Regions from separate parts of the Bradyrhizobium sp. RDM12 genome, predicted to be linked through region 2. Evidence: predicted binding sites of a transcription regulator. Region 2 holds the regulator's gene; each other region holds the start of a gene.
The links. Region 2 encodes LexA, which represses DNA repair genes until DNA is damaged. Its sites were predicted from a motif close to TGTTCNNNNTGTGTTCNG; they were not measured.
Positions count from the first base shown of each region.

Region 1 (4,212 bases), 120 kb from region 2:
TCGACATCAGGCTTCTGCATCATCTCGAGGAACTGGCGGGCATAGGCCGAGAGCGACTCGACATAGCGGCGCTGGCCTTCCGCGTAGATCGTGTCGAAGGCGAGCGAGGATTTGCCGGAGCCTGAGAGGCCGGTGAACACCACAAGCTTGTCGCGGGGAATCTCGACGTCGATGTTCTTGAGGTTGTGCTCGCGCGCGCCACGGATCGTAATTGCGCGCAGACTCGAGCCCGCGGTCTGCTGTTGGCGCTTCGCCTTGATCACTTCATCCATCCGAGTTGCCCTCAAGGAATCCCAAGGTGCGCGATCGCGCCGACGTAGAGGGCGCGCTTCGCCCGGAACCGGGATCGGCGCCGATGGGTATGCCAGCGAACGTAGGAAGAACGGAGATGGATTTCCAGTGGGCTTTGCGAATCGTCAACGGATTGTTGGTGCGCTGGCGGCATCTGGCAGCAGGAGCTCGGCCGAAGGCTCCGCGACAACAAGAAAATGCTCTGCGAAAACAAAAAGGCCGGCGCAAGGCCGGCCTTTCGTGACGATGTGACGTCGGTGGCGAAGATCAGTACTTCGCGACCACCGGGCCCCCGAAGTGATAGTTCACGCCGACCTGCACGGTGTGGAAGTTGAGCGTGCCGGTGGGCACGACACCGAAGTAGGTCTCGCCGGCAAGGCTGCGATAGAGGTACTCGCCCTTGACCGACCACTGCGGAGCGAAGAACGCTTCGACGCCGGCGCCGACGGTCCAGCCGGAGTGGAACTTGCTGTCGGAGACGGAGAGAGCGCCCAAGGTGGCGGTGACCTTGTTGTCGATCCAGGCGTAACCACCGGTGCCGTAGAACAGGACGTTGTTGACGGCCCAGCCGATACGGCCGCGCACGGTGCCCATCGCGTCGGTCTTCGAGCTCACCGAGGCGGAATCGCACCGACGCCGGGAACAAAAACCGCACCAGCCGCCGAGGCGTTGACGTCAGCCCAGGCGCCATCGGCCTCGATGCCGAACACGACGTTGCCGGTCTGCCAGTTGTAGCCGCCCGTGCCGCCGACGAAGCCGCCCTGCATCCGCGGGCTGCCCGAGTCTTCCCAAGCGCCGCCACCGACGACACCGAGATAGAAGCCGGTCCAGTTGTAGACCGAAGCCACGGCCACCGGAGCCTTGGTGTAGGGGCGAGCCGCCAGATCGGCAGCCGAGGCGGCGCCGGTGAGAGCGAGCAGACAGGCCGAAGCCAACAAGATCTTCTTCATTTCAACAAATCCCAGTCCCAGTTTCTGTTTTGGACTTCCGTGCGTCGGAAGCAGCATCGGACGCTGTGGTCCAACTTGCGTCGTGCTTACATCACTGAAGCCGCAAGTTGTGTCTCTCAAAAGTCACAAGAGACGCAAAATGTAATGGTTACTGACGTATAGTTCCCTCCGGGGAACTCACAGCAAAAAGCCGGCGCGAGGCCGGCCTTCCATGTCCCAATGAAATCCGAGGGATTATTTTGCGCTGGAGCCGCCACCACGGTTGATGCCGATGTGGAAGCCGCTCCAGTCATAGACAGCATCGGCCGCGTCAATTTCGAGTGGAACAAATCTGGAACAAATGTTCGGCCGGTGCTATATGTGGGGATAACCGAGGGCGCTGCGGGCTGATCGGCGCTCGCAAGCGTATAGGGTCGGCCCAACAGGCGGCAGCGAGGGCGCGCCTTTTTAAATCGAGTGGCATTTGGAGTGGAGAGCGGCGATGGCGGGAAGCGTCAACAAGGTCATTCTGGTCGGAAATCTCGGCAAGGATCCGGAAATCCGCCGCACCCAGGACGGGCGGCCGATCGCGAATTTGAGCATCGCCACCTCGGAGACCTGGCGCGACAAGAACAGCGGCGAGCGCAAGGAAAAGACCGAGTGGCATCGCGTCGTGATCTTCAATGAAGGACTCTGCAAGGTCGCCGAGCAGTACCTGAAGAAGGGCGCCAAGGTTTACATCGAGGGCGCGCTCCAGACCCGCAAATGGACCGATCAGGCCGGCGTCGAGAAGTACTCCACGGAAGTCGTGCTGCAGGGCTTCAACTCGACGCTGACGATGCTCGACGGCCGCAGTGGCGGAGGAGGCGGCAGCTTCGGCGACGAGCCGGGCGGCGATTTCGGCTCCTCCGGTCCGGTCAGCAGCGCACCGCGACGTGCCGTCGCCGCCGGCGGCGGTGGTGGCCGCAGCAACGACATGGACGACGATATCCCGTTCTGATGCGTCCGGCTCCCAGGCCGGAGGACGCGTCACATGAGCTTCGCGCCACTGTTTGATGCGGCCCCGGCGATCCCGTTGCACCGCCGTCGCGGCGCTGGTTACCGCTCGCGGTGTGGCGGGCGCACACGCATCGCGTGACCGATCACCGTCGCATCCTGATCCTGCTGTTCACCGGTGCGCTGGTCGTGGCTGGCCTGTTCACGCTGGTGCCCGGGCGCATCATGCACCAGGTGTTTTTCGGGGCATAGCGGGCGGTTGCAGGCGGCTCGTTCCAGCGCCGCCGACGACGGTGTCGAGAAGCGCGTAAGTCTCTGGAAAAACAAACGGAAAAACCGCTTCCCAAGGGCTCGCAAGGGTGGTTATCAGGGCCTCGATGCGCTATATGATTCCCAGATAAAAACTCACCGGATTCTCCCTTGGCAGACGACGACAACAAGAAACCCGGCGATGAGCCGGAGCGCTCGGATATTCGCCCCGTCTCCATCTTCGAGGAGATGAAAAAGTCGTACCTCGACTACGCCATGAGCGTGATCGTGGCGCGTGCGTTGCCTGATGCCCGCGACGGTTTGAAGCCGGTTCATCGCCGCATCCTGTACTCGATGCATGAGCAGGGCCACACGCCCGACAAGAAGTACGTCAAGTCCGCCCGCGTGGTCGGCGACGTCATCGGTAAGTACCACCCGCACGGCGACCAGTCGATCTATGACGCCATGGTCCGCATGGCGCAGGACTTCTCGATGCGCGTGCCGCTGATCGACGGCCAGGGTAATTTCGGCTCGGTCGATGGCGATCCCCCGGCAGCCTATCGTTACACCGAAGCGCGGCTGACCAAGGCGGCGCTGGCGCTGCTGGCCGATATCGACAAGGATACGGTCGACTTCCAGCCGAACTACGACAACAACGAGACCGAACCGTCGGTCTTGCCGGCCAAGTTCCCGAACCTTCTCGTCAACGGCGCCGGCGGCATCGCGGTTGGCATGGCGACCAACATCCCGCCGCACAATCTCGGCGAGGTCATCGACGCCTGCGTTGCGTTGATCGACAACCCCGCGCTGACCGTCGACGAGCTCATCAACATCGTGCCGGGACCGGATTTTCCGACCGGCGGCGTCATTCTCGGACGCGCGGGCATCCGTGCCGCCTATCACCTCGGCCGGGGCTCGATCGTCATGCGCGGCAAGGTCGCGATCGAGACCATCCGCAAGGAGCGCGAGGCGCTCATCATCACCGAGATTCCCTACCAGGTGAACAAGGCGACGATGGTCGAGCGCATCGCCGAGCTGGTCAAGGAAAAGAAGATCGAAGGGATCGGCGACCTGCGCGATGAATCGGATCGCGACGGCTACCGCGTGGTCATCGAATTGAAGCGCGACGCCGTGCCCGACGTGGTGCTCAATCAGCTTTACAGATTCACGCCGCTGCAGACGAGCTTCGGCGTCAACATGGTGGCGCTCGACAGCGGCCGTCCGCGGATCATGCATCTGAAGGACCTGCTGGCCATCTTCGTCGACTTCCGTGAGCGGGTCGTCACGCGCCGCACCAAGTACCTGCTCGCCAAGGCGCGCGATCGCGCCCATATCCTGGTCGGTCTGGCGATCGCGGTTGCCAATATCGACGAGATGATCCGCGTCATCCGGACCTCGCCCGACCCGACCACCGCGCGCGACACCCTGATGTCGCGCGACTGGTCGGCCCGGGACGTCGAGGACATGCTGACGCTGATCGACGATCCGCGCCACCGGATCAGCGAGAACGGCACGATCCGGCTGTCGATGGAACAGGCGAAGGCCATTCTCGACCTGCGACTACAGCGCCTCACCGCCCTCGGACGCGACGAAATCCGCGAGGAACTGGACAAGCTCGCCGGCGAGATCGCCGATTATCTCGACATCCTGCGCTCGCGCGAGCGCGTGCTGGGAATCATCAAGACCGAGCTCGCCGAGGTGAAGGCCGAGTTCGCCACGCCGCGCCGCACCGTGATCATGGAGCAGG
Region 1 covers NZ_CM133064.1:4,983,419-4,987,630, forward strand. Annotated here, with positions in the region: partial or broken gene uvrA (excinuclease ABC subunit UvrA) at 1-272, opposite strand, end outside; gene ACTGJ9_RS24375 (hypothetical protein) at 389-535, shown strand; partial or broken gene ACTGJ9_RS24380 (outer membrane protein) at 559-1,241, opposite strand; gene ACTGJ9_RS24385 (single-stranded DNA-binding protein) at 1,723-2,220, shown strand; partial or broken gene ACTGJ9_RS24390 (DUF2306 domain-containing protein) at 2,319-2,468, shown strand; gene gyrA (DNA gyrase subunit A) at 2,637-4,212, shown strand, end outside.
Region 1: a site for LexA is predicted at 1,563-1,580, ahead of ACTGJ9_RS24385 (single-stranded DNA-binding protein). Genes of this name have one in related genera too.

Region 2 (4,212 bases):
GGGATCGGCCTCCCGCCTTCCAGATGTCGTTTGCGGCAACGCTCGGGCTCGTCGCGCTGGTGCAGATCGGCATGCCGAACCTGTTTGCCTCGCCCGATCATTCGACCACCGCGCGCATCGCGCTGTGGGGCGGCCGCGAGATCGCGATGCTGTTCATGGCCTCGATGATCGCGGGGCTTGCGACCACGCCCTATGCCGCCTTCCATTTCCACCGCGTCACGCCCTACGGCGTGCTGGCCAATCTCGGCGCGATGCCGGTGGTGTCCGCGCTGGTGATGCCTGCGGTTGGGATTGCTCGCTGCGCCCTTCGGGCTCGACGGCGTGTTCTGGTGACTCATGGGGATCGGCATCGACTGGATGGTGGCGGTGTCGCGCTGGGTGGCGGCGCTGCCCGGAGCGATCGGCCACGTCGGCGCTTTCGGCACCGCGCCGCTGATCGCGGCGAGCGTCGGGCTGATCCTGATGGGCTTGCTGCGGACGCCCTTGCGCTGGTCGGGCGTACTCGTGCTCGTCGCGGCGATCGTCTGGGGGCTGTCGGTTCGGCAACCCGACATTCTCATCGCCGGTGACGGGCAGAGCGTCGCGGTGCGGGGCAGGGACGGGCAGTTGCATCTGATCCGGACGAGCAAGGACAGCTTTCTGCTCAAGGAGTGGCTCGCGGCCGATGCGGACTCCCGCGATGCCGGGAGCGCCTCGCTCAGTGACGGCGTGTCGTGCGACGACACCGGCTGCGTGACGCCACTCGCCGACGGGCGCATGATTGCGCTGGCGCTCCGCATCGACGCGCTGGCCGACGATTGCAGCCGCGCGGCACTGGTGGTGACGGCAAGGCCCGCGCCGCCGGATTGTGGTGCGATGGTGGTCGATCGGCCGCGTCTCGCGCGCCAAGGCGCGCTGGCGCTGACGCCGCGCGGCGACGGCTTTGCCATTCAGGCGGTGAAGGCGAGGGGCGCAAACCGCCCCTGGTCGCCGGCGGCGGCCGGCGATGGAGATTTCGAACAGTCCCTCATGCCACGGTCGGCAGCTCCGCGTTCCAAAGACGCAACGCCGGCCGACGCCGACCTGCAGGCCGAGGATTAAGATCGACCGCTTAGCCGATCGGCAGGCGCGGCGGCGTGGAGCGGCTGTCGGCGATCTGCGGCTTGTGCTCGCGCTCGCCGAGCGGCTGGGTTACCGGCAGTTGCAGCACGGTCGCACGCTGGCCTTCCACGAGCTGCGTTACCAGCACGTATTTGCCGTCGGGGAATTCGATCGCGTCGTGATGGCGGTCGGGAATGTGCGGATCGACCTTGCCGAACTTGCCGACACGCGAATTGATGGTGCGCGTCCAGATCCAGCGATTGTCGTAGCGGACGTTGTCGGCGAAGGCGAGCTCCGTTCCCGGCAGCAGGCAGACCGCGACGGACATGTCGGCTTCGGAGGCGAAGCCGCGCGTCGAGGTGCCGCGGAACGTTGTCGTGACGATGGTCTCACCGACTTCTGCGGGACGCGTCGCGACGGCATGCAGGCTATAGTCACACATCGGGTGCTCCTCAATCAGGATAGAGCACCGGCGCCTCTGTCTCTGAGGCACAGGCCCCTATCAGAGTGGAAGCTGATCATATGCTTGTTTGTTGGCAAATCTGCGGCTCGCATCGACAGAGCGCGATCACATTATCTTTTGCAAATGCACGAGGAACAAAGCCTGCTCCCGCGCATTCGGTGAGCGCGTCATCTCAGCGGCCTGCGGGCGCCGACCAGCCCGAATATTGCCAGGCCGGCTGCGTCGGCTGTGCGACGGGCGTTGCGGGCATCGCGGAATTGCTCGCTCGTTGCCTGTGGCGCTTTGCGCGCGTGATGCTGCGGCTGAGCAGCCAAGGCCTGCGACCCCATCAAGGCCTGCGAGCCTAAGGCCTGCGGCGCCGATGCTGCGATCAGCGTCATCGTGGCGGTGCCCAAAATGATCTTGCGCATGGTGGTCTCCTCGGTCGGTCAAAGCGCCTGCGAAGCGATGGGGCTTCGTTGCGGCGTGCCGAGGATGTAGCGCTGGAGAGGTAGCCGGATAATCTGTGCAAAACCAGAAAGACCATCCAGCCGGAGCGGACAATCGTCCGCTCCAATCGTTGCTGACGGTCGTCGATCGCGACCCGCTCAGTACTTCCGGTACAGCCCGATCAGCTTGCCCTGGATCTTGACCCGGTTGGGCGGCAGGATGCGGACTTCATAGGCCGCGTTCGCCGGTTCGAGTGCGATCGAAGCACCACGGCGGCGAAAGCGCTTCAACGTCGCTTCCTCATCGTCGATCAGGGCAACCACGATGTCGCCGGTATCGGCGCTCTCGTTGCGCTGAATCAGCGCCATGTCGCCGTCGAGAATGCCGGCCTCCACCATGGAGTCGCCGCGCACTTCCAGCGCGTAATGCTCCCCGGAGCCGAGCATGTCGGGCGGGACGCTGATGGTGTGGCTGCGGGTCTGCAACGCCTCGATCGGCGTACCGGCCGCGATCCGGCCCATCACGGGCACCGCGACGGGACGCTCGCCCTCGTCGGCCTGCGGACTCGACGTCGTGCGCACCTTGCCGAGATTGCCTTCAATGACGCTCGGCGTGAAACCGCGGCGGCTGCCGGCGGCGGCCTGGAGCTCGGGCAGCTTGATCACCTCGATGGCGCGGGCGCGGTTGGGCAGGCGGCGGATGAAGCCGCGCTCCTCGAGCGCAGTGATCAGGCGATGGATGCCCGATTTCGAGCGCAGATCGAGCGCGTCCTTCATCTCGTCGAAGGAGGGCGGCACGCCGCTTTCCTTCAGACGCTCGCTGATGAACCGCAGGAGCTCGTATTGTTTGCGCGTTAACATCTCGACCAAAATCCCCCGGTTGATGTCGTTCGATTCCGAGACGCTGAATTCAGCAATAAGCCGCTACATGCTCGAAACAAATCATGAACGGACACTATATGTTCGATACATGTTCCGCAACTGCTTAATTTACCGTGAACGCGACAAAGTTCGCAGAACGGTTGCGAACGATGCGCTCAAACGGGCAGCCGCAGCACCTCGCAAGGCGCTCCCGCTTCGGCCTTCGGTGCTAACGGTGCGCGCACGAGAAGTGCCTGTGCCGCAGCGAGATCTGCAAGCAGCGAGGAGTCCTGGTGGTTGACGGGAAGGGCGACGAGGGTGCCGTCATCACGCAGATCGAGGCGGGCGCGAAGATAATCCTCGCGCTGGTCATTGGCGCCGATGTCGCGGCCGAGCACGGCGCGTTCGCGACGGTGATGAATCACCGAACGGCCCGACAGCGCTCGAATCAGCGGCACCATGAACAGGAAGCCGCAAACGTAGGATGATGCAGGATTGCCAGGCAGGCCGATCACGTGCATCGCGCCGAGCTGCCCGTTCATCATCGGCTTGCCCGGCCGCATCGCGATCTTCCAGAACGCCATCGAGGTGCCTTCATCGCGGAGCGCCTGCTGCACCAGATCGTGGTCGCCGACCGAGGCACCGCCCGTCGTGACCAGGATGTCGGCGCCGGATTCGCGCGCGCGGCGGATGCCGGCGGAGGTGGCTGCAAGCGTGTCAGCGGCAATCCCGAGATCGATGGTGTCGGCTCCCTCGCTCCGGGCGAGCGCATGCAGGGCGTAGCCGTTGGAATAGACGATCTGGCCATGACCAGGCGTCGTGCCCGGCATCACCAGCTCGTCGCCGGTGGCAAGAATCGCGACCTTCGGACGCCGGCGAACGGCAAGCTGCGGGTGGTTCATGCCGGCGGCCAGCGCGAGGTCGCGCTCGGTCAGCCGCGCGCCCGCGCGCAGCAGCACGTCACCTTCGCGAAAATCGATGCCGGCTGGACGAATGTGCCGCCCGGCGACGGCGGCCTCCTTGATCGTGATGCGCTTGCCGTCGGCGACGGTGTCCTCCTGGATCACGATCGCATCGGCGCCGTCGGGGACGACGCCGCCGGTGAAGATCCGCACAGCTTCTCCAGCGCCAACAGTTCCTGCAAATGGACGGCCGGCTGCGACCTCGCCAATGACGTTGAGCTGCGCATCGACCCTGGCTGCATCCGCCGCTCGGACAGCATAGCCGTCCATCGCCGACATCGCCTGCGGCGGCTGCATGCGCCGCGCCGCGACGTCGTGCGCGAGCACGCGATGAAAGGCCGCATCGAGCGCGACCGTTTCCTCGGGCAGCGGCTCCGCGCCGTCGAGCACGGCGGCCAGCGCATCAGTAACCGGCATC
Region 2 covers NZ_CM133064.1:4,863,471-4,867,682, forward strand. Annotated here, with positions in the region: partial or broken gene ACTGJ9_RS23760 (ComEC/Rec2 family competence protein) at 12-1,080, shown strand; gene ACTGJ9_RS23765 (hypothetical protein) at 1,091-1,522, opposite strand; gene ACTGJ9_RS23770 (hypothetical protein) at 1,711-1,953, opposite strand; gene lexA (transcriptional repressor LexA) at 2,131-2,832, opposite strand; gene ACTGJ9_RS23780 (molybdopterin molybdotransferase MoeA) at 3,009-4,212, opposite strand, start outside.

Region 3 (4,212 bases), 3.2 Mb from region 2:
TAACAGGCTTAAGTAACACCCACGCGCTTCCCGATTGGATCGTCTCGTGCACACGTCGTCCCTCCTTCTGCCCCGGCCGCGGTCGGCCGGCAGGCTGGCCTTTGTCGCCAGGCTGGCGCTGGCCGCTGTTGGCGCGCTGGTGCTGGCGTGGGCGGCGGAGCCTGCAGCGGCGCAGGGCAAGCTCGAGGCGCAGTATGAGGCGACGCTGTCGGGCATTCCGGTCGGCCGCGGCGCCTGGAACATCGATATCCAGGACGACGTGTTTTCGGCGGCGGCCTCCGGCGGCACCGCCGGCATTCTGAAATCGTTCGCGGGCGGGTCCGGCACCGGCGCCTCGCAGGGGCGCGTGGTCAACGGCGCGCTGGTCGCATCCGCCTACCAGGCCTCCACCACGACGTCGAAGAAGACCGAAGAGATCCACATCAACCTCGACAAGGGCAATGTGAAGGATTTCGGCATCATTCCGGAGCCGCCTGTCGATGCCGACCGCATCGTCGTCACCGACGCACATCGCCGCGGCGTGTTCGATCCGATGACGGCCTCGCTGGTGCGCGTACCCGGCACCGGCGATCCCGTGTCGCCGGAGGCCTGCCACGGCAGCGCGCCCGTGTTCGATGGCCGCATGCGCTATGAGCTCAAGCTCGATTTCAAGCGCATGGAGACGGTGAAGGCCGAGAAGGGCTATCACGGCCCGGTCGTGGTCTGCGCGCTGTATTTCGTGCCTGTAGCCGGCTACATCCCCGACCGCCCCGTGATCAAATACCTCGCCGCGCAGCGCAACATCGAGATCGCGCTGGCGCCGGTGGCGGGCACGCGGATCCTGGTCCCGTTCTGGCTGAAAGTGCCGACGCCCCTGGGGCCGGCAATGCTGGAAGCGACCAGCTTCATCACCACCGCCCAGCCGCCCAAGGTGGCCAAGACGCAGTAAGCGAAGCTGCGACGGCGCCCCTAATTATATCAATAACTTGGCTACTGTGCATGGGGTTGTTTCGGGAAACGAGATGAGCGGCCATCGCGTTCGGGAATCCATTTGACTCCTCCCCGATTCTGATTCGACTCCGCGCCATCCCCAACTTAACGAAATCCGCCATCACATCGCCGCTTGTGCGACGACCCAAAACTCCATCTAGTGCGATGGAAACACGCGTCCCGCGACATATTGCGTGAACGGAACAGGACTCACCGGGGAGTCAGCGATTCGGCCGCGATTCGTTCTGGAGTCGTTCCGAAGCTTAAGGCCACAGGAAAAAGCGTCGCAAAGTGAGACAGTTGCGCGGGATTTGGGGAAGCGCTGTCATCGCCCGGCCTGACCGGGCGATCCAGTACGCCGAGGCGGCTGTGGTCGGGTGGGCAGGCCGCGGTGTACTGGATGCCCCGGTCAAGCCGGGGCATGACAGCGGAGACCTTGGCCGCGTTCGGAGACAGGGCTGAGAGCGCCTCAGCACCCCGCCGCCCCAAACAGCACTGACATTCGCCCCAATCGCCACTACCTAATCATTCAGACATGGCCTTTTCTTCTTCCCCCTTTGCCTCCGAGCGCGCGCTTTCCGATCGCGTGCCTGGCGCCGGCGTCACCGCAGTGCTCGGGCCGACCAATACCGGCAAGACCCATCTCGCCATCGAACGGATGCTCGCGCATTCCTCGGGCATGATCGGCCTGCCGCTGCGGCTGCTCGCGCGCGAGGTCTACAACAAGATCGTCGGCCGCGTCGGCCCTGAGGCCGTCGCGCTGATCACCGGCGAGGAGAAGATCAAGCCGAAGAACCCGCGCTACTGGGTCTCGACGGTCGAGGCCATGCCGCGCGACCTCGACGTCTCCTTCCTCGCCGTCGACGAGATCCAGATCGCCTCCGATCTCGAACGCGGCCACGTATTCACCGACCGCATCCTCAACCGCCGCGGCCGCGACGAGACGCTGCTGCTGGGCGCCGCCACCATGCGCCCGATCATCGAGCGGCTCTTGCCGGGCGTCTCCATGATCACCCGTCCCAGGCTGTCGCAGCTGGAATTCGCCGGCGATCGCAAGATCACGCGCCAGCCGCGCCGCACCGCGATCGTCGCGTTCTCGGCCGACGAGGTCTACGCCATCGCCGAGCTGATCAAGCGCCAGCATGGCGGCGCCGCCGTGGTGCTGGGATCGCTCAGCCCACGCACGCGCAATGCGCAGGTGGAGATGTTCCAGAACGGCGACGTCGACTATCTCGTCGCCACCGACGCCGTCGGCATGGGCCTCAATCTCGACGTCGACCACGTCGCCTTCGCCTCCGACCGCAAGTTCGACGGCTACCAGTTCCGCCGCCTGACGCCGGCGGAGTTCGCGCAGATCGCCGGCCGCGCCGGCCGCGCCACGCGCAACGGCACTTTCGGCACCACCGGCCGCTGCGGCCCATTCGAGCCCGAGCTGGTGAACGCGCTCCAGAACCACATCTTCGATCCCGTGAAGATGCTGCAATGGCGCAACTCGAAGCTGGATTTTTCCTCCCTCGGCGCGCTCCAGGTCGCGCTGAACCTTGGCCCCGGCCATGAGGTGCTGACGCGGGCGCCCATTGCCGAGGACATGCGCGTGCTCGACCACGCCGCCCGCGACGCCGATGTGCGCGACATCGCGCATGGCAAGGACGCCGTGGAGCGTCTGTGGGAGGCCTGCCAGGTCCCGGACTACCGAAAGCTGTCGCCGGCGGCCCATGCCGAGCTCGTCACCACGCTCTACGGCTTCCTGATGCAGAAGGGCTGCATCCCCGATTCCTGGTTCGCCGCCCAGGTCGACCAGGCCGACCGCATCGACGGCGACATCGACACGCTGTCGGCCCGGATCGCGCAGATTCGCACCTGGACCTTCGTCGCCAACCGCCCGGACTGGCTGAAAGACCCCGAACGCTGGCAGGGGATCGCGCGGGAAGTCGAAAATAAATTATCGGATGCGCTCCATGAACGCTTGACTGAGCGTTTCGTTGATCGCCGGACCAGTGTATTGATGCGCCGCCTGCGGGAGAACACGAGCTTGAATACGGAAATCGGCAAGACCGGCGAAGTCATCGTCGAAGGCCATGTCATCGGCCGCCTCGATGGCTTCACCTTTGCACCGGATGCGGCGGAAGCCGGGTCCGATGCGAAAGCCTTGCAGGCTGCCGCGCAAGCGGTGCTCGCCGGCGAGATCAACGCGCGCGCCGAAAAGCTCGGCAACGCGCCGGACGACCAATTCGTGCTGACCTCCGACGGCACCATCCGCTGGACCGGCGATGCGGTAGCGCGGCTGACTGCCGCGGAGGAGGCGCTGCATCCGCGCATCCGCATCATCTCGGACGAGCGTCTGACAGGTAGCCCCCGTGAGAAGGTGCAGGCGCGGCTCGACCTCTGGCTCAAGACGCACATCGAAAAGCTGCTCGGGCCGATGTTCGAGCTGTCGAAGGCCGAAGACGTCACCGGCATTGCCCGCGGCATCGCCTACCAGCTCGTCGAGGCGCTCGGCGTGCTGGAGCGACCCAAGATCGCCAACGAGCTGAAAGATCTCGACCAGTCCTCGCGCGCGACCTTGCGCAAATATGGCGTCCGCTTCGGCGCCTATCACATCTATTTCCCCGGGATCCTGAAGCCCGCCGCGCGTGCGCTGGCCGCGCTGCTGTGGGCGTTGAAGCAGGACAATGTCGATCTCTCGGCGCTGTCGGGCGCGCAGCATCTGGCATCGTCGGGTCGCACCTCGTTCCCGGTCGACAAGCAGTTGCCGCGCGATGCCTATCGCGTGCTCGGCTACAAGCAGGCCGGCGAGCGCGCCGTTCGCGTCGACATCCTGGAGCGCCTCGCCGACCTGATTCGCCCGGCGCTGGCCTGGCGCGAGAACGCGCCCGGCGAAAAGCCCGCCGGCGCATTCGACGGCCGCGGCTTCGTGGTGACGCAGGCGATGACCTCGCTCACCGGCTCCGCCGGCGAGGATTTTGCCTCGGTGCTGCGCGCGCTCGGCTATCGCATGGAGAAGCGTGCACCGCTGCCGCCGAAGCCGGTCGCGCCTGCTGCCGAAACGCCTGCTGCTGAAGCTTCCGCCGAGACGCCCGCGACCGAGGAGGCCGTGGCGCCGGCAGATGGCGCGATCGAAGCCGTCACCGTCGAAGACGCGCCCGGCCTGGAGCAGCGCGACGAGGGAGTGCACGAAGAGCCGGCGCTCGAGGCGTCGCCCGAAGCGCCTGTCACACCCGAAGATGCCCCCGGCATCGCGCC
Region 3 covers NZ_CM133064.1:1,639,054-1,643,265, forward strand. Annotated here, with positions in the region: gene ACTGJ9_RS07795 (DUF3108 domain-containing protein) at 119-928, shown strand; gene ACTGJ9_RS07800 (helicase-related protein) at 1,505-4,212, shown strand, end outside.
Region 3: a site for LexA is predicted at 1,211-1,228, ahead of ACTGJ9_RS07800 (helicase-related protein). Genes of this name have one in related genera too.

Region 4 (4,212 bases), 780 kb from region 2:
CGTCACAGGGATGACCGTCGTGCCACTCTGCTTCGAAATCGAAGGTTGCCCCGTTGCCTTCCCTTTCAGGATGTAAGCGCACGTGGCATTCGTCGCAAACGGCGACAAGCTCAAACATAAACTCTTCGAAAATGTGCTCGTAGGTCTGATGGTGGACCTGTGTTGCCTTGCGCTCTAAGCACCCTTCACAGAAGCCATTAGCTCGCCTCATCACCTTCGCACGCTTGGCTTGCCATTCCGGCGAATTTAAATAGGCGTCGTACTTTCGCCCGAATATCCCTTCGTGCTCTTTCTGTTTGCGAACATGTTTTTGATAGATCGCTTCAAGCGCCGCACTCCGGCTTGCGACGTAACGATCTTCTTGCCCTTCCGTCCAAGCCGGGCAATCTTTTAGATCAGGCGTTTGCTTTATCGCCGAACCGACTGACGTTCCGCACGCACTACATTGTCGTTGGAGGAGAAACGCGCCGCCTCGGTTCTTGCGCCGTCGAATCTCTGTTTGCGCATGATTGCAATTTGCTCGACCGTGCACCTCGATCTCGGTGAGCAGTTCGTCCGTGTAATCGAGATAGTAAGGCCTGCCGGTATCCTGATCGATGACGCGCCGCATCTTTTTAATCGTCCCTAGTCCCGCTCAGTCGCTACAGCATTGGTCGTTGCTCGGCGACGCCTGCTCGCTCTAGCCATTCACTTGCAGTCCGACATGGATCGGAATCAGAAAGTGCATCCGAGGCGAATTGGTCGAATGCACCGGACTTGTAACGTGCTCGCAGATGCCCGAGTGATCTACCTATTGATTGGGCGGAAGCAAAATACAGCTTCCAATCTGGCTTGCCCTGATCATTTGGGCCGATAAGCCATGACATTTCCGCCACTTTGTCGTCTGCAAGGTGCGCTGCGCGATGCATGTGATTCTCAGCCGCTTGGCTAGGCCGCTTCCATTCATCCAGTCGCTTTTTTCGATAGTGACGACTTTCTCTGGCGTGTATAACGGCGCAGGCGGCCTAGTCAGGCTTAGCGCACGATGGCTCTCGCGCCAATGTTCGACGCGATGGCAAAGTTGGACAAGTTGCCTAAAGGCTGTCCACATCTGATCCGAGACGCCGGCTTGATCAAAGCGCGTCCAATCAATTGTCGGATGCCAATATTCCAAAACGTCCATTCGCTGCTACTCCATCATGTCCATCGTGCGCGGAGCAAACAAGCCGTAGCTCGGCCATCGCCGTGAGGAACAGCGGAGTGTCCGTGTTCGGAATATATCAAGAAGATTTGGTGGGCGGCCGGTGGTCCCATACTCAACGTTCGTCCCCCACGCGTAAAAATGAAACGGGCGCTGACGACGTCGGCAACTCAACGTCCTCAGCGCCCGCTCCTCGCGAAAAACTCTAGAGCATGATCCGGAAAAGTGTGCAGCGGTTTTCCGAAAAGATCACGCTCAACAACAAGCTAAGGTTTACTCGTCCGCCGGCTCCTCGCCGTCGGCATCGCGCTCGGGGGCGCCGGCGAGAATCTGCTCGGCGATCAGGCCGGAGTTCTGGCGGATCGAGGTCTCGATCTTGCTGGTGATATCGGGATTGGCCTTCAGGAACGCTTTCGAGTTCTCGCGGCCCTGGCCGAGGCGCTGGCTGTCATAGGAGAACCATGCGCCGGACTTTTCCACGATGCCGGCCTTGACGCCGAGATCGAGGATCTCGCCCATCTTGGAGACGCCCTCGCCGTACATGATGTCGAATTCGACCTGCTTGAAGGGCGGTGCCAGCTTGTTCTTCACCACCTTGACGCGGGTGGTGTTGCCGACCACTTCGTCGCGCTCCTTGATCGCGCCGATGCGGCGGATGTCGAGGCGGACGGAGGCATAGAATTTCAGCGCATTGCCGCCGGTCGTGGTTTCCGGCGAGCCATACATCACACCGATCTTCATGCGGATCTGGTTGATGAAGATCACCATGGTGTTGGACTTGTTGATCGAGGCCGTGAGCTTGCGCAGCGCCTGGCTCATCAACCGCGCCTGAAGTCCCGGCAGCGCATCGCCCATTTCGCCCTCGAGCTCGGCCTTCGGCACCAGCGCTGCGACCGAATCGACCACCAGCACGTCCACCGCACCCGAGCGCACCAGCGTGTCGCAGATTTCCAGCGCCTGCTCGCCGGTGTCCGGCTGCGAGATCAGAAGCTCGTCGATATTGACGCCCAGCTTGCGCGCATAGACCGGGTCGAGCGCGTGCTCGGCGTCGATGAAGGCGCAGATACCACCCTTCTTCTGGGCTTCCGCCACCGTGTGCAGCGCCAGCGTCGTCTTGCCCGAGGATTCCGGCCCGTAGATCTCGACGACGCGCCCCTTGGGCAGGCCGCCGATCCCGAGCGCAATGTCGAGCCCGAGGGAGCCGGACGACACTGCCTCGACATCCATCGAGCGATCGTTCTTGCCGAGCTTCATCACCGAGCCCTTGCCGAACTGGCGCTCGATCTGCGAGAGCGCGGCGGCGAGAGCTTTACTCTTGTCCATGGAAGATCCTTCGACGATACGCAGGGCAGTGGTGGACATCGGGTCGTGCTCCTTATGGCGAGGATTCGGGTGCGGGACAAATGATTGGCGCAGCGGGTCGTCGATAAAAACAATGTACTCTATTTGTTCTCGGTTCGCAATATGTTCTTTTGGAGAGTGGGCCGATTTTGTCCCCGGAGGTCTCCCATTTCGAATTTGTGAGTGTGCCCAGAGCGCCGGAAGGCCCATGCTCGATGCATGGTCATCAATGTCCTCAAGCTGGTCGCCTCGGCGGGGCTTGTGCTCGTCACAGGCGGGGTTTGGCCAGATCCTCGCTATGGAGCCGCCATTTCCATTGGCCTGTGCGTCGGGGCCGCCGTTGCCCTTCATTTCGCAGCGCCCTGAAAGCCTCCTCAATTGGCAGAGGCCGGCCGCTTCGCGTCCCCAAGAATCAGCAGCGCCAGAGGCGCGAGGGGGCCGACCGCGGCGGCGATCCGGCAAACGCCAGGCGAAACCGGCTGTAGCCTACTGTGCATGGGGTTGTTTTCGCGCTTTGCTTGGCGTGTGCCGCCAAAGCCGCCTCTCACATCAGCGCCAGCAGCACGATGCCGATGACCAACACCACGAAGCCAGCCGCCGTCGCGGCGGCGAATGACCGCTCTACCTTGTCCATGATGCCACCCCGCTAGCGGCGCGCCACGTTTCCCCATGGCTTCGCCGTGCCCGCAAAGTGTCGCCAACGGATGTGTCTGAAGTTGTGCGGGGGGATGTCTGAATTGGGACGTGAGAGCGGCTCTCAACCTGGCCGCAAGCGCCCCGGTCTGTCAGGCTGTCGTAAGCTGAACGGGCTACGGTCGTCCGGCTATGGTGTTGCAGCCCAGCACCTCAGCCTCCAACAACCTTCTACCCCGCCCGGCTCTCCCCTGGCGGGGTTTTTCTTGCGCGAGTACGGACCCGTCGTGCGTGCTCCGCGTATGCCTCCGTGGTTCTCCGACCATGAACAGAGTTCCTGGCCGGGTGGGCTGGGGAGCTGCGCGCGCTTGCTGAAATCCGATGAGCTGTCCGCCACTTGACGGCAAACTTTGCTTGTCGCTGGAATATTGCGACGGCCAACATGTTACCTGACATGGCGAGGTGAATCGTGGAGCTGACCATGAATCACAGGGGCGTTGAGTTCACGGTTGCAAAGACGGCGATCCCCGGTGTCTGGCAGTGGCAGTTCCGGATCGGCGACGAGACCAAGACCGGCAAGACCGAGACCAAGATCGATCTGCTGGCGATCCGTCGCGTGCAGCTGCGCATCGACCGGGAGCTGAAGGCGATCGGCGGCAAGACGGCCTGAACAAGACCGCCTGAACCGGCAGGTTGAGAGGGCTAGTCGGCGCTGGGCAGCCGCCGCATGGTGAATTCGATGTCGCCGCCGGGCAATTCGCGCCAGGTCTCGACTTCGCTCATGTAGCCAGCCTTCGGATAGCGCGCGAAGAACGCCTGCGCCCTCGCCCGTGCGGCCGCGCGCGGCAGAGTAAAGCTCTCGCGCAGATAGCCGTCACCGGCCTTGTCGCCCGATCCAGCGGCCGGCTTGCGCCGACGCGCCATCCGCTCGGCGAGGTCCCGCGGGCGATCCGCCATATCCTCCTCCTCAACGCAACACTACGAGAGAATGTAGGATCAGGGCCGAGCCAAGGGAGTCCCGGAAAGAGGCGTCGCCAGCCCCCGAGGCCCCTACAGTC
Region 4 covers NZ_CM133064.1:4,086,910-4,091,121, reverse strand. Annotated here, with positions in the region: gene ACTGJ9_RS19715 (hypothetical protein) at 1-610, opposite strand, end outside; gene recA (recombinase RecA) at 1,454-2,542, opposite strand; gene ACTGJ9_RS19705 (hypothetical protein) at 3,636-3,824, shown strand; gene ACTGJ9_RS19700 (hypothetical protein) at 3,857-4,111, opposite strand; gene ACTGJ9_RS19695 (hypothetical protein) at 4,211-4,212, opposite strand, start outside.
Region 4: a site for LexA is predicted at 2,617-2,634, ahead of recA (recombinase RecA). Genes of this name have one in related genera too.